DNA from 3 places in the Citrobacter sp. MNAZ 1397 genome. Region 2 is predicted to be linked to each of the others. Evidence: predicted binding sites of a transcription regulator. Region 2 holds the regulator's gene; each other region holds the start of a gene.

What was found. Region 2 encodes PhoB, which activates phosphate uptake and scavenging genes when phosphate is short. Its sites were predicted from a motif close to CTGTCATAAAACTGNCNNAT; they were not measured.
Region 1: phnC (phosphonate ABC transporter ATP-binding protein) is a predicted target of PhoB. The motif match lies at 1,807-1,826, and genes of this name have one in related genera.
Region 3: pstS (phosphate ABC transporter substrate-binding protein PstS) is a predicted target of PhoB. The motif match lies at 2,208-2,227, and genes of this name have one in related genera.

Annotation. Positions count from the first base shown of each region.
Region 1 covers NZ_JAKIVH010000001.1:1,917,666-1,922,768, forward strand. Annotated here, with positions in the region: gene L2097_RS08835 (DUF2625 family protein) at 1-533, shown strand, start outside; gene L2097_RS08840 (hypothetical protein) at 780-1,064, shown strand; gene L2097_RS08845 (DUF7661 family protein) at 1,410-1,628, opposite strand; gene phnC (phosphonate ABC transporter ATP-binding protein) at 1,874-2,716, shown strand; gene phnD (phosphonate ABC transporter substrate-binding protein) at 2,752-3,693, shown strand; gene phnE (phosphonate ABC transporter, permease protein PhnE) at 3,783-4,652, shown strand; gene phnE (phosphonate ABC transporter, permease protein PhnE) at 4,649-5,103, shown strand, end outside.
Region 2 covers NZ_JAKIVH010000001.1:2,974,486-2,979,588, reverse strand. Annotated here, with positions in the region: gene sbcC (exonuclease subunit SbcC) at 1-1,064, opposite strand, end outside; gene sbcD (exonuclease subunit SbcD) at 1,061-2,263, opposite strand; gene phoB (phosphate response regulator transcription factor PhoB) at 2,459-3,148, shown strand; gene phoR (phosphate regulon sensor histidine kinase PhoR) at 3,170-4,465, shown strand; gene brnQ (branched-chain amino acid transporter carrier protein BrnQ) at 4,874-5,103, shown strand, end outside.
Region 3 covers NZ_JAKIVH010000008.1:27,913-33,015, reverse strand. Annotated here, with positions in the region: gene pstC (phosphate ABC transporter permease PstC) at 1-921, opposite strand, end outside; gene pstS (phosphate ABC transporter substrate-binding protein PstS) at 1,114-2,154, opposite strand; gene L2097_RS23665 (hypothetical protein) at 2,428-3,000, opposite strand; gene glmS (glutamine--fructose-6-phosphate transaminase (isomerizing)) at 3,069-4,898, opposite strand.

The sequences.
Region 1 (5,103 bases), 1.1 Mb from region 2:
CGCTTGGTGCTATTGCATATGAAACGGGAGGAATACTCATTGATAATGGTTGGTTGCGGATTTTAGGCTCTGGTCACACCAGATTGCCGCGGGCTCTAGCTTCATGGACGCAGTTGGTAACAGCTGATCTGACATTTCAGGCATTGTTAATTGCCGATGATGCATCCGGAGGTTTTTTTGCACTTAACGGGGGAGGATTAGGTAAAGACCCCGGCGGGGTATATTATCTCGCACCGGATACTCTCGAATGGGAGAGTCTCAATACCAACTATTCAGGTTTTCTGCATTGGGCACTTTGTGGAGATTTGGGGTTATTCTATAAAAACGTACGCTGGACAGGTTGGCGCGAAGAAACGACTTCAATTAATTGTGACGTAGTTTACTCCTTCTATCCCTTTCTCTGGACCGAACCGCAGTTGTCTATAGAACAGCGTTCGCGGGTTACTGTGCCTGTTGAAGAACACTGGGCACTATGCCTGGATTTACGACATCAATTAACCGGCATACAGAGCAACGATTTACTTCCTCGCTGATTAAATCAACACGATATATGTAATACCTGACATGCGCCCGATTCTTGCTCAGAGCTGCCCTTTAACCCCTGCGTTGGGGCAGGTTTGTGCCAGAGGCGGACATTGCTGATATTATTACATTCGTATCAATGGGGCACAGCGCAAAACAGTAAGTCAAAATTATAAAAGCGATGAATACAAATTTGGTTGTGAGGCTAAGACTGTCCCCCAGAAAATAAATAAAAACCAAAATTTTAAGGACTAAATATGCAAATTGAACTCAGTTTTCTTGAAAAAATCGTCAATACAATATTCCTTGAAATGAAACGGCGTGGCATGGATAGTGTTACGCTAGATGAAGATTTTTATTGGAATATCCCATCGGAATCCCTTTTTGACCTACATAATGAGCCGAATCAATTAGATATAGGTCAACTGGCAGAAGACTACGAAATATTAAGGCTTGCTCATTCGCAGCACAGTCTGGTTAGTCATAATTTAAAAAACGTCTCAGCAATAATGAGATTTTTATCGGAAAAATATCCATTTTGAATGCCAAAGCTGAGCTAATTTCCACTTCCCACTCATAGCTGCCGTTCAAATATCTCGCATTCAGCACGAGAGGCGATAATCATCATCGCTGATGGGCAGAATAACAGGGCTGTCCGGGGGCACGGCAAATGACCAAAATGGCCCTGTTCCGGAAGAAAGTGGAGCTGACTGGTTACGGTATGGCCATCTCTGGTTCCGTATTCCTGAAAAGTGGTCAATGGATTGAATTGGCGCCCCGTCAGACTGTGGGCGGAAAGTTCAGAACGTTCCCTGTGTGCCAGGAACGGATATTGATGGACTAGTGATACACTCCATTGTAGTGAGGAGCGTGTAACTGACAGTTCCTTATTCGATACGTTTCACATCAGGATGACGCTCTGTTGCTGCTTCATGGAAAATGTCGCCCAGCCAGCCCATTATCTCGCCTTCTGTCATATTGTCCGGAATAGCAATGTCGTAAAGCCGGGAGAATTTTCGTTCCGTCAGGTCTGCGCGGAATACCAGCCAGCGACCACCTTCACGCTTGACCCCAATATGTCGTCCAAAAACGTTGTAGATGAGCACTATCAGACCCCTTTCAGGAATTGTGTCACGGGGATGGTATATTCAACTCATAATGATTACTTCGTCAACAGATGCAAAATGTCATCCCCTCACCCATAACGACCTTATCGTTTTTATGCTTTTTCAATAGCTTTACACCCAGGACGTTTTTTCTCCCGTTCATTATTTGTTCTCTGTTTCATCATAAAACGATCACACGCGATACCCTTAATGTTGGGCATTCTCGTGATAAATCTGGATGACACATGAACAGTGCACTGGCAGAACTTCCGGACACCCTCGCCCCCTCGTCGCATCACTTACACAGCGCCCCGCTGCACAAGGTGTTGAGCGTCAAAAATTTAAGCAAATCCTACAACAGCCATCAGACCGTGCTGCAGGACATCAGCTTTGATCTGCACAGCGGTGAGATGGTCGGCGTGATTGGCCGTTCCGGTGCCGGTAAATCCACCCTGCTGCACGTGCTTAACGGAACACACAGCGCCACATCCGGCGAGATCCTGAGCTTCCCGGACGTGGGCACGCCACGTGACGTTTCCCGCCTTAAGGGCCGCGAACTCAGTCAGTGGCGCAGCCAGTGCGGGATGATTTTTCAGGACTTTTGTCTGGTGCCGCGCCTCGACGTGCTGACCAATGTGCTGCTGGGCAGGCTCAGCCAGACCTCAACCTTCAAGTCGTTGTTCAAAGTTTTCACCGCCGAAGACAGGGCAAAAGCGATTGCGCTGCTGGAGTGGCTCAACATGCTGCCGCACGCGCTGCAACGTGCTGAAACCCTTTCCGGCGGCCAAATGCAACGCGTGGCAATTTGTCGGGCGTTAATTCAGAACCCCTCGATTTTACTGGCGGATGAACCCGTCGCCTCGCTGGATCCCAAAAATACGCAGCGCATTATGCGCGTGTTACGAGAAGTGAGTGAGCAAGGCATCAGCGTGATGGTAAACCTGCATTCCGTGGAACTGGTCAAGGAATACTGCACGCGCGTTATCGGCATTTCGCAGGGACGGATTGTTTTTGATGATCACCCTTCTGCGTTGACGCAGGACGTTTTGCTCGTTCTTTATGGTGATGAAATAAGTCAGTTGCATTAATTCTTCCTTCAATTGAGACGACACAGGCAATGACAATGAAAAAGCATATTGCAGGCGCATTCCGTTTATCGGCATTGATGACAGGTCTTCTGCTGGCGTGGCAGGTAAGCGCGGCTGAACAACCGAAGGAATTAAATCTGGGTATCCTCGGCGGGCAGAACGCCACCCAGCAAATTGGCGATAACCAGTGCGTTAAAGATTTTCTGGACAAGGAACTGGGCGTCGACACCAAATTGCGTAACTCGTCGGACTACTCTGGCGTTATTCAGGGCTTGTTGGGCGGCAAAGTCGACGTGGTGCTGAGCATGTCGCCTTCATCGTATGCTTCGGTCTATATCAACAACCCGAAAGCGGTAGATATTGTGGGTCTCGCCGTGGACGATAAAGACCAGTCGCGCGGTTATTATTCAGTGGTTATCGTCAAAGCAGACAGCCCTTATCAAAAACTGGAAGACCTGAAAGGCAAACCGTTCGGCTTTGCAGATCCGGATTCCACTTCGGGCTTCCTGATCCCGAACCAGACGTTCAAACAGCAGTTCGGCGGTAATGCTGATAACAAATACAACAACTTCTTCTCCAGCGTCACCTTCTCCGGCGGCCACGAGCAGGACATCCTGGGCGTGCTGAACAACCAGTTTGCGGGCGCAGTGACCTGGACTTCTATGGTCGGCGACTATAACGCTGGCTACACCGTGGGCGCATTTAACCGTCTGATTCGTATGGATCATCCGGATCTGATGAAGCAGATCCGCATTATCTGGAAATCACCGCTGATCCCAAACGGCCCTATTCTGGTCAGCAACAGCCTGCCGGCTGACTTCAAAACCAAAGTCGTTAGCGCCATCAAAAAACTCGATACCGATAACCACGCCTGCTTCGTCAAAGCGATGGGCGGCACACAGCATATCGGTCCTGGCAGCGTGGACGATTTTAAACAGATTATTGATATGAAACGTGAGCTGGTGACAGCACGTTAATTCACGACCACTTGCTTTGAAAAAATAGCCCCAGGCTGAACGCCCGGGGCTTTTGTTCGAGTGTTGTATCCGCCTAAGACCGGTTAGCCATGAACACGAATACGTCGTTTGAGCAGTATTACCAGAACATCAGAATGCGCCAGAAACGTGACACGGTCGCCTGGTCGCTGGTGTTACTTATACTCTATTTTGCCGCCGGAAACGCCGCCGAATTTAACCTGAATACCATCTGGCATTCACTGCCGAATTTCTTCGACTACATGCTGGAAACCGTGCCGACGCTGCATGTATCCACACTCTTTGCCGACAGCCACACCAGTGGGTCACTGGCTTACTGGGGCTATCGTCTGCCTATACAGCTCCCGCTTATCTGGGAAACCCTGCAACTGGCGCTGGCGGCCACGCTGGTATCGTTTGTCGCGGCAACGGCACTCGCCTTTCTGGCGGCAGGAAACACCTGGTCGCCGCCGCTGGTGCGTTTTGGTATCCGTGCGCTGGTGGCCTTTTTAAGGACTATGCCAGAACTGGCGTGGGCGGTTATTTTTGTGATGGCCTTTGGCATTGGCGCGATCCCCGGTTTTCTGGCGCTCATGCTGCATACCGTCGGTAGTCTGACCAAGCTCTTCTACGAAGCGATTGAAAGCGCAAACGACCGGCCTGTGCGTGGTCTGGCCGCCTGTGGTGCGAGCCATTTTCAGCGTATCCGCTTCGCCCTGTGGCCACAGGTAAAACCCCTTTTTCTCTCCTATGGGTTTATGCGCCTTGAGATCAACTTCCGCTCCTCCACGATTCTCGGTCTGGTGGGCGCAGGGGGCATCGGCCAGGAGCTGATGACCAATATCAAACTCGACCGCTACGATCAGGTCAGCATCACGCTACTGCTGATTATTATTGTCGTCGCGGCACTGGATACCCTGTCTGGCCGTCTGCGCCAGTGGGTTCTGGAGGGGGGAAAATGAGTCACTGGCAGGCCGTACCCGATGTGGCACTCAGTCGTCAGCAGCATAAGGCGTTGTTCCAGGCACAGGGGCGTTATTTACGCCGTCTGGGTCTGATTGCCCTGGCGGGAGTGCTTTATTACCTCTGGTTTTTTACCCGCTTTGGCATCCCGCTCGATCAGGCACTGGACGGCATGAGGCAAATTGGCCGTTACATTCTGCGGATGTTTGTCTGGCAGGACTTTATGCACTGGCCGTTTCGCTACTACTTCACCCAGATTGCCCTTACGCTCGCCATTGTATTTGCCGGCACGCTGACGGCCACCTTTATCGCGCTACTCCTCTCTTTCTTTGCCGCACGTAACATTATGCGAGGCGGTGTTGCCGGGGCAGTGGCATTTTTGATGCGTCGTCTGTTCGACGTGCTGCGCGGTATTGATATGGCTATCTGGGGACTTATCTTTGTCAGAGC
Region 2 (5,103 bases):
TTGTCTTCAAGCCACTGTGAGAGCGTTTTTTGCGACGCCATCAATTCCTGATGCTGGCGTGCGGCGCTGGCGCGAATCTGTGCCCGTAACGCCAGGCTCGCCTGTAAGCGAGTATTCACTTCTTCATTCTGGCGAAGACGGCTGTCCTGTGCTTTGCGTTGCTCCTGCAACCGTTCCCAGACAGGCCGCAGTAGCAGGGCGGGTTGCACCCGTGCAAGCCGCGCCAGTTGTGGTTCGGCGTCGGTACGTGCCTGCTGTGCCCGCTGCCAGGTTTTTTGTGCCTGGTCGCAGGTGGTTTGCAGTTCACCGCTGCGAATCAGCCAGTTCAGTTGCTCCTGCACCCTGCGCTGCCCGTCTGACAGGCGCTGTTCTTCGTCAGTGAGCGCCTGCACACTTGCATTCAGGGATTCCCGCTGCGCATCGGTAAGTAGCACGACGCCTTCGGCCTGCGCCTGCAGTTTCTCCAGCTCGACTTTGGCAACTTTATGTTTTTCAAACACATCGGCGGAAATCTGCCCATAGATTTCGGTGCCGGTCAGCTCTTCGAGCAGTTCTGCGCGTTCTTTCGGTTTGGCATTGAGGAACGCAGCGAATTGCCCCTGGGAGAGCAACATGGAACGGGTGAAACGGCCATAATCGAGCCCGGTTAAGGCAGCGGTGAGTTCCAGTTTATCTTTCACTTTGTCGGCGAGGATCTTGCCGTCCGCACAGCGGGCCAGCTCGACACGAGGGACCTGTAAATTGCCGTCCGGCTGATTACGCGCACGGCTCTGGCTCCAGAATGCGCGATAAGCGACCTCTTTAACTTCAAATTCGACTTCTGCCAGGCAATCGGCGGTGTCGCGGGTCATCAGATCATTCTGCGACTGCGAAACGGTATTCAGGCGTGGTGTCTCGTGGTAGAGCGCCAGACAGATGGCATCCAGCAGGGTCGTTTTGCCGGCGCCGGTGGGACCGGTGATGGCGAACAGGCCGTTACTGGCAAAAGGTTCAGCGGTGAAATCAATCTTCCACTCGCCTTTTAATGAGTTAAGGTTTTTCAGGCGTAGGCTGAGGATTTTCATGCGTCATGCTCCTGATTGAGCGAGTGGAGCGTTTCGGAAAAGAGCGACTGCAGGCGGGCAGTCTGGACGTCATCAAGCTCCTCCTGTGCCAGGCGACGCGCGAAAACCTCTTCCACTTTTAACTCGCTCAGGGTTTCGCGACGCTCCCCCGCGAGGATGCGCTCCCGCTGTTCGCGACTGCGGCGAACCAATAACACCTCGACCGGCAGATCGGCGGTGAGTGCCTGAATTTTTCGCTGCATGTCACTCAGATAATCCTCGGTCGCGATCTCAATATCCAGCCAGACGGGGGCATCCGTTGGACCGCCTCGCCACTGCTCAAGCTGCTGACGAATCGACGCAAGATCGCCCTTTATAACCGCCAGTTGCTGCGTAACAGGGACTTCCAGCGCTGTCACATCCGCCAGTTTCCCTGCTGAAAATGTCACCAGATTGACATATTTGCTGTTACCGGTTTCGTCGAAGCTCAGTGCGATCGGTGAGCCGCAGTAGCGGATATGCTCTTGTCCGCCAGGCTTTTGCGGACGGTGAATATGCCCAAGCGCGATGTAATCCGCAGGCGGAAAGTTTTGCGCAGGGAAGGCATCAAGCGTACCGATATAGATGTCACGTACGGCATCACTCTTACTGGCGCCGACGGTGGTCAGATGCCCGCTGGCGATGATTGGCAGCACGCTGTCACCGCGTAATTCGCAGGCGGCCTTATACTGTTGCTGATAGTAATGGGTGATGGCTTCGAGCAAATGTTGCTGTTTTTCTTGCCCGGAGCGTCCCGCCTGGCTGGTCACGATGTCGCGCGGACGTAAAAAAGGCACCGGGCAGAAAATCGCGCCGGGCGAGCCATCACGCAACGGTAAATAAAAAGGCGCGTGGCCTGCGCTGGCGACAACGGTGGTCTTTAGCCAGGCGAGGATATCTTTCGATTCATTCAGCGTGGCGACGGAATCATGGTTCCCCGCCAGCACCACCAGATGACACCCCGTTTGCTGTAATTTCACTACAAAGCGGTTATACAGCTCGCGCGCATAGCTGGGCGGGGAGCCGGTATCAAAGATGTCGCCAGCAACAATAATGGCATCGACCTGGTGTTCTTCTGCGGTTTCCAGTAGCCAGGTGAGAAAGGCGTCGTGTTCAGCGGCGCGGCTTTTACTGTAGAAGTTCTGACCCAGGTGCCAGTCCGAAGTATGGAGAATGCGCATAGCGGTTCCGTGGCAAAAAAGCGTAAACGCGATTATAACATTCAGGGGCACACGAGCCGCCAGTGAAACAATTCCCCACTGTCATAAAACAAAGGCTTGAGTCACCTGTTGGTCATTTGTTTCATAAATCTGTCACAAAAGTGACGCATAATGGCGCCGCACTTAGCTGATGACTCAAATTAAACAGGGCAAATTATGGCAAGACGCATTCTGGTCGTAGAAGACGAAGCGCCAATCCGTGAGATGGTGTGCTTCGTGCTCGAACAAAACGGCTTTCAACCTGTCGAAGCGGAAGATTATGACAGCGCGGTGAACCAACTTAATGAACCCTGGCCTGACCTGATTTTGCTCGACTGGATGCTGCCAGGTGGCTCAGGTATTCAGTTCATTAAACATCTCAAGCGTGAAGCGATGACCCGGGATATCCCGGTGATGATGTTGACCGCTCGTGGCGAAGAAGAAGATCGCGTGCGCGGGCTTGAGACAGGCGCGGACGATTATATTACGAAGCCGTTTTCGCCCAAGGAGCTGGTGGCACGCATTAAAGCCGTCATGCGCCGTATCTCCCCGATGGCGGTAGAAGAAGTCATTGAAATGCAGGGCCTGAGCCTTGACCCAAGCTCTCACCGTGTGATGACCGGGGAAAATCCTCTGGACATGGGGCCGACTGAGTTTAAGCTATTGCATTTCTTTATGACCCATCCTGAGCGTGTGTACAGCCGCGAACAGCTGCTGAATCATGTCTGGGGAACGAATGTGTATGTTGAAGACCGCACGGTGGATGTTCATATTCGCCGTCTGCGTAAAGCGCTGGAACACAGCGGCCACGATCGTATGGTTCAAACCGTTCGCGGCACGGGTTATCGTTTCTCGACCCGTTTCTAAAATCTGAAAGGAGTGTGACGCGTGCTGGAACGGCTGTCATGGAAAAGGCTGGTACTCGAACTCATCCTTTGTTGTCTACCTGCTGCGCTGCTCGGCGCTTTTTTTGGTTATCTGCCCTGGTTTTTACTGGCGGCAGTCACCGGGTTACTGGCCTGGCATTTCTGGAATTTAATGCGTCTTTCCTGGTGGTTGTGGGTCGATAAAAGTATGACTCCACCCCCGGGGACGGGAAGCTGGGAACCGCTACTTTATGGTCTGCATCAGATGCAGATGCGTAACAAAAAACGTCGTCGCGAGCTGGGCAATCTGATCAAACGTTTTCGTAGCGGCGCGGAGTCGTTACCTGATGCGTTAGTGATGACCACCGAAGAGGGCGCTATTTTCTGGTGTAATGGCCTGGCGCAGCAATTATTGAATCTACGCTGGCCGGACGATAACGGACAAAACATTCTCAACCTGCTGCGTTATCCGGAATTTACCCGCTACCTTAAAACGAAAGATTTCGCCCGCCCGCTTAATCTGGTGCTTAACAGTGGTCGCCACCTGGAGATCCGCGTAATGCCCTACAGCGAGCAGCAGTTATTGATGGTGGCGCGTGATGTGACGCAAATGCATCAGCTTGAAGGGGCGCGGCGTAACTTTTTTGCTAACGTCAGCCACGAGCTACGCACACCGCTGACGGTATTGCAGGGCTACCTGGAAATGATGCAGGAGCAGACGCTGGAAGGGCCACCGCGTGATAAGGCGCTGCACACCATGCGTGAGCAGACATCGCGAATGGAAGGCCTGGTCAAACAGTTACTGACACTCTCCAAAATAGAAGCGGCGCCGACCTTACCGCCGAATGAGATTATTGATGTGCCGATGATGTTGCGTGTCGTCGAGCGCGAGGCGCAGACGTTAAGCCAAAAGAAGCATGAGCTTGAATTCATCGTCGACAATGGCTTGAAAGTGCTGGGTAATGAGGATCAGCTACGCAGCGCGATTTCGAATCTGGTCTATAACGCCGTCAACCATACGCCAGCGGGTACACACATTACCGTGCGCTGGCAGCGTGCGGCCTCTGGCGCGCAGTTTATCGTTGACGATAATGGGCCGGGCATTGGACCTGAACATATTCCTCGCCTGACAGAGCGCTTTTACCGGGTTGATAAAGCGCGTTCGCGGCAAACCGGCGGCAGTGGTCTGGGGTTGGCTATCGTAAAACACGCGCTTAACCATCACGAAAGTAAGCTTGAGATCGACAGTACGCCGGGCAAAGGCACCCGTTTCAGCTTTACCTTACCTGCACGTCTCGTCGCGAAGAACGCAAGCTGACACCTCAGGTGTCAGCTTTTCTTTCCACTTCTGTCATTGACCCGCTTTTCTCTCTTCGTTTTCCCCGAATCTTCAAACAAATTATGTCTCTGGCTATTTTTTGTTCGCATGATTAGCCATCCGTTTTTCTTATATACAGTATCTTCATCTGGCATTTATTGTAGAGTTGGTATAACCATCTGGTTTTGCGATCCCTTATTGCCTTTAAACGTTATAAGCGTTTAAATTGCGCCCCGTATGTCGTCAGACCGACTGTATTTGCGTGGTAAATCGAAAAACTATTCTCCGTCACGCAATGTGGGAAGTGTTTCCCGCTACGTTTTAAGGTTATTTCCGCCCTAATGTTCCGCTGAAATAAGGCGAAAATTTCAACATTTACAACATCACATCCACAGGCAGTAAACGTTTATGACCCATCATTTAAAACCACGAGACATTGTTGCTCTGGGCTTTATGACTTTCGCGTTGTTCGTCGGCGCCGGAAATATCATTTTCCCCCCGATGGTTGGTTTGCAGGCGGGCGAGCACGTCTGGACCGCCTCAATTGGCTTTCTGATTACCGCTGTGGGGCTGCCGGTTCTGACCGTCGTCGCGCTGGCGAAAGTGGGCGGTGGGGTTGATAGCCTCAGTACTCCGAT
Region 3 (5,103 bases), on a different contig from region 2:
GAACTTCGAAATCGCCAGCACAATAAAGGTAATGACGAAGAGGATAAGACCCAGTTCCATCAAGGCGGCAACGTGCAGACCGGATTCCGCTTCGGCAAACTCATTCGCCAGCGCGGAGGTAATACTGTTGCCAGGCATATACAGCGAGGCGTTATCGAGCTGGTAGGTGTTACCGATGATGAAGGTCACCGCCATGGTTTCGCCCAGTGCACGACCCAGCCCCAGCATAATGCCGCCGATAACGCCATTTTTGGTGAACGGCAGAACAATACGCCAGATAACTTCCCACGTGGTGCAGCCGATACCGTAGGCAGACTCTTTCATCATCACCGGGGTTTGTTCGAATACATCGCGCATAACGGCGGCGATGTACGGAATGATCATAATGGCGAGGATGACCCCAGCAGCCAGGATACCAATACCAAATGCAGGGCCAGAGAAAAGGGCGCCAACAAACGGAATCGCGGACATGACGTTGCCGACCGGCTCCTGGAAATATTTGGCAAACAGCGGCGCAAAAATAAACAAGCCCCACATGCCGTAAACGATACTCGGAATAGCCGCCAGCAGTTCAATCGCAATCCCCAGAGGACGTTTCAGCCAGCCAGGCGCCAGCTCCGTCAGGAACAATGCGATACCAAAACTCACCGGAACGGCAATCAGCAGTGCGATAAATGACGTGACCAGCGTACCGTAAATGGGAACCAGTGCCCCAAAGGTTTCATTCGGCGCATCCCACTCTTTGTTCCATAAGAAGGAAAAACCAAATTTCTGGATACTCGGCCATGAGGAGAAAATCAGAGACACGATAATGCCGCCGAGCAGCAATAGCACAATCAGCGCAGCCAGTTTTACCAGCGCGCTGAAAATCATGTCACCTTTTTTGCCCGGGGGGCTAAAAGCCGGCTTGGTTGCAGCCATAAATCACTCTTTAAGTTTGGGCCAGGAAGCGCGCATTTTATCGTGCTTCCTGGCTAACGTAATGCCATACCCTAAATAATTCGAGTTGCAGCAAGGCGGCAAACTTGTGAAGCCCCAGGAGCATAGATTCACTATGTAACTGGGGTGGACAAGTGCAGCCAACACAGCTGCGGCTCGAAGTATGACGGGTATTTAGTACAGCGCTTTACCGCTGCTGTCTTTCACGTTGGTTTTCCATGCAGCGCGAATCTGTGCAACAACACTCTCAGGCAGGGTAGCGTAGTCCAGGTCATTAGCCTGTTTGCCGCCGTTTTTGTATGCCCAGTCGAAGAATTTCAGCACTTCTGCGCCCTGCTCAGGATTTTTCTGCTCTTTGTGAACCAGGATGAAGGTGGTGGACGTAATCGGCCACACATCGGCACCTTTTTGGTTGGTCAGGTCCTGTGCAAAAGATTTGCTCCAGTCGATGTTTTTGGTCGCATTGGAGAAGTTTGCTTCGGTCGGGCTAACCGGCTTGCCATCAGCAGACAGCAGTTTGGTGTAGGTCAGGTTATTCTGCTTAGCATACGCATATTCAACATAACCAATGGAGCCCGGAAGACGTTGTACGAATGCAGCGATACCGTCGTTACCTTTACCGCCCAGACCGGTCGGCCAGTTAACAGTAGAGCCAGCGCCGACAGAGGATTTCCACTCTTCGTTAACTTTTGCCAGATAGCTGGTAAACACGAAAGAGGTACCGGAACCATCAGCACGACGCACAACAGCGATATTCTGAGAAGGCAGTTTCTTACCCGGGTTCAGCTTAGCAATGGCCGCATCATCCCATTTTTTGATTTTGCCCAGATAAATATCGCCCAGCGTTTTACCGTCCAGCACCAGTTCACCAGATTTGAAACCTTCCAGGTTAACAGCCAGAACAACGCCGCCGATGACGGTCGGGAACTGGAACAGGCCTTCCTGAGCCAGTTTATCGTCAGCCAGCGGAGCATCAGAAGCGCCGAAGTCTACAGTGTTTGCAGTGATCTGTTTTACGCCGCCAGAAGAACCGATACCCTGGTAGTTAACCTTATTACCGGTTTCTTTCTGGTAGGTATCAGCCCATTTGGCATACACCGGCGCCGGGAAAGTTGCACCCGCACCTGTCAGGCTTGCAGCGGCGTTAACTGCAAATGCACTCAGAGAAAAGGTCGCGGCGACAACAGTTGCGACAGTGGTACGCATAACGTTCATAATGTCTCCTGCAAGAATCGTAAATCGTTGTTTAAGTGGCTACGACGAGCAAAATAGGACACTTTGATGACAGTTATATGCAATGATTGTTACTGTTTGATGACAATGACAGCTTTCACATAGATTAACCGTATCTTGTATGATTTATCAGCAAGATAACGTGTTTCATGACAGTGAGATGTCAGCAAGATTTTAGTTTTATGACACTAGAAAAGTAGTAGATGCCGGCAAGATGTCCCAGCAAAAATCGACAAAAGATAGCCGCAGATCAATTCATTTGCGTCTGGGTTGCGTCAATGCCTGGCGCCGATACTGCGCTATCCGAAGTGAAACACGCCACTGCATCAGTTTCGTCAGTTCTGGCCCGTTCATGACCTGCCGTGTTAGCCATAAGAGAAGTAAACTCCCGGCCCAACAACCGACACTTAACCATGAAAAAGAGGCGAACAGCAGCCATCCTGCCACCAGCACATTGCAAACACATAACAGCGACCAGACGGCTAAAAATAATCTCAGGGATCGTGTTCTCCCTTTATCTGCTCCTGATAACGCCATCACCAGCAGAATAAAGACAACAAGACCTGTGATAACACCCCAGCCGCCGGTAACGGTTCTGAGTGCAATGGCAAGTCCGACATAGCTCAAAAGCAAGGTATAAAACAGCGCCAGTATGCTGCCGAAATATGTCGTCACGCGGATGTAGTAAGCCTTCGGCATTTCCTGAAAGGCCTCTGCCAGCTGTTTTAATTGCGCAAGTTTACGGCCCGATATTGCTGCTTCCACCTTGTCGCAGTAGTCGATGAGCGCCAAAAATTTGCGCCCGATTATGCGTTTCAACAGATTCATCATCATCCTGAAAAAAAAGAGGCTGCCACCAGGCAACCTCTTTTATGCGTTATGACGTGTTTACGACTTTATTCCACGGTCACCGATTTTGCCAGATTGCGCGGCTGGTCCACATCAGTGCCTTTAATCAGCGCAACGTGATAGGCCAGCAGCTGTAGCGGAACAGTGTAGAAGATAGGGGCAATAACTTCATCAACATGCGGCATATCAATGATATGCATGGTATCGCTGCTGACAAAGCCTGCATCCTGATCGGCGAAGACATACAGTACGCCGCCACGAGCGCGAACTTCTTCAATGTTGGATTTCAGTTTTTCCAACAGTTCATTGTTCGGCGCAATGACGATAACCGGCATATCATCATCAATCAGGGCCAGTGGGCCATGTTTCAGTTCACCAGCGGCATACGCTTCTGCATGAATATAGGAGATCTCTTTGAGCTTCAGCGCGCCTTCCAGGGCAATCGGGTATTGATCGCCACGACCAAGGAACAAGGCGTGATGCTTGTCAGAGAAGTCCTCTGCCAGTTGCGCGATGCGTTTATCCTGCGACAGCATCTGTTCAATGCGGCTCGGCAGCGTCTGCAGACCGTGAACAATGCTATGTTCAACAGAGGCATCCAGCCCTTTCAGATGGCTCAGTTTCGCCACCAGCATCAGCAGCACGGTTAACTGAGTCGTGAAGGCTTTGGTCGAAGCCACGCCAATTTCCGTACCCGCATTGGTCATGATAGCCAGATCGGATTCACGCACCAGTGAGGAACCAGGAACGTTACAGATAGCCAGCGAGCCCAGATAGCCCAGCTCTTTAGACAGACGCAGCCCCGCCAGAGTGTCGGCCGTTTCGCCAGACTGAGACAGTGTAATCATCAGACTATTGCGACGCACGGCAGATTTGCGGTAACGGAACTCGGAGGCGATCTCTACATCACACGGAATACCCGCCAGCGATTCAAACCAGTAGCGAGAAACCATGCCGGAGTTGTACGAGGTACCGCAGGCGATGATCTGGATGTGCTCAACTTTGCTCAGCAGATCATTGGCATGTGAGCCCAGTTCACTTAAATCCACTTCACCGTGGCTGATACGCCCGGTCAGCGTGTTTTTAATCGCATTCGGCTGTTCGTAGATCTCTTTTTGCATATAGTGACGGTAAGCGCCTTTATCGCCTGCGTCATATTGCAGATTGGATTCGATCTCCTGACGCTTAACCTGCGCGCCCGTTTTATCAAACACCGTCACGCTACGGCGTGTTACCTCAGCGATATCGCCTTCTTCAAGGAAGATAAAGCGACGCGTCACCGGCAGCAGAGCCAGTTGATCGGAAGCGATAAAGTTTTCACCCATGCCCAGACCGATAACCATCGGACTACCGGAGCGAGCAGCCAGCAGCGTGCTCGGATCGCGGGAATCCATGATGACTGTGCCGTACGCGCCGCGCAGTTGCGGGATAGTACGCAGTACAGCATCACGCAGCGTACCGCCTTGCGCCAGCTCCCAGTGCACTAAGTGAGCAATCACTTCTGTATCGGTCTCAGAAACAAAAGTGTAGCCGCGCGCTTTCAATTCTTCGCGCAGCGGTTCGTGGTTTTCGATAATGCCGTTGTGTACTACAACGATGTGTTCAGACACATGCGGGTGTGCGTTGCCCTCGGAAGGTTCACCGTGCGTCGCCCAACGGGTGTGAGCAATACCGGTACCACCGTGTAACGGATGCTCTTCCGCGGCCTGAGCCAGCATCTGTACTTTGCCGAGACGACGCAGACGGGTCATATGACCTTCTGCATCAACCACTGCCAGACCGGCAGAGTCATAGCCACGGTATTCCAGACGACGTAAGCCTTCCAGAAGGATTTCAGCAATATCACGCTGCGCAACTGCGCCAACAATTCCACACATAGTTAGATTTCCTGATTATGGCATTGTGCCATGCGTTGTCGCTGACCTGTTTTCACCCTTTGTCTTTCACACTGTAACTGCGTTGGCTACATGTGTTCTCCATGGTCACTTACATCAGTAAGCTCCCATGGCCTCACGCATTTGCCGCCTTGCCACAACGCGAAATCCTTTGGGTAATGCCCTTTTTTGGGCGCCCCGAGCCTTG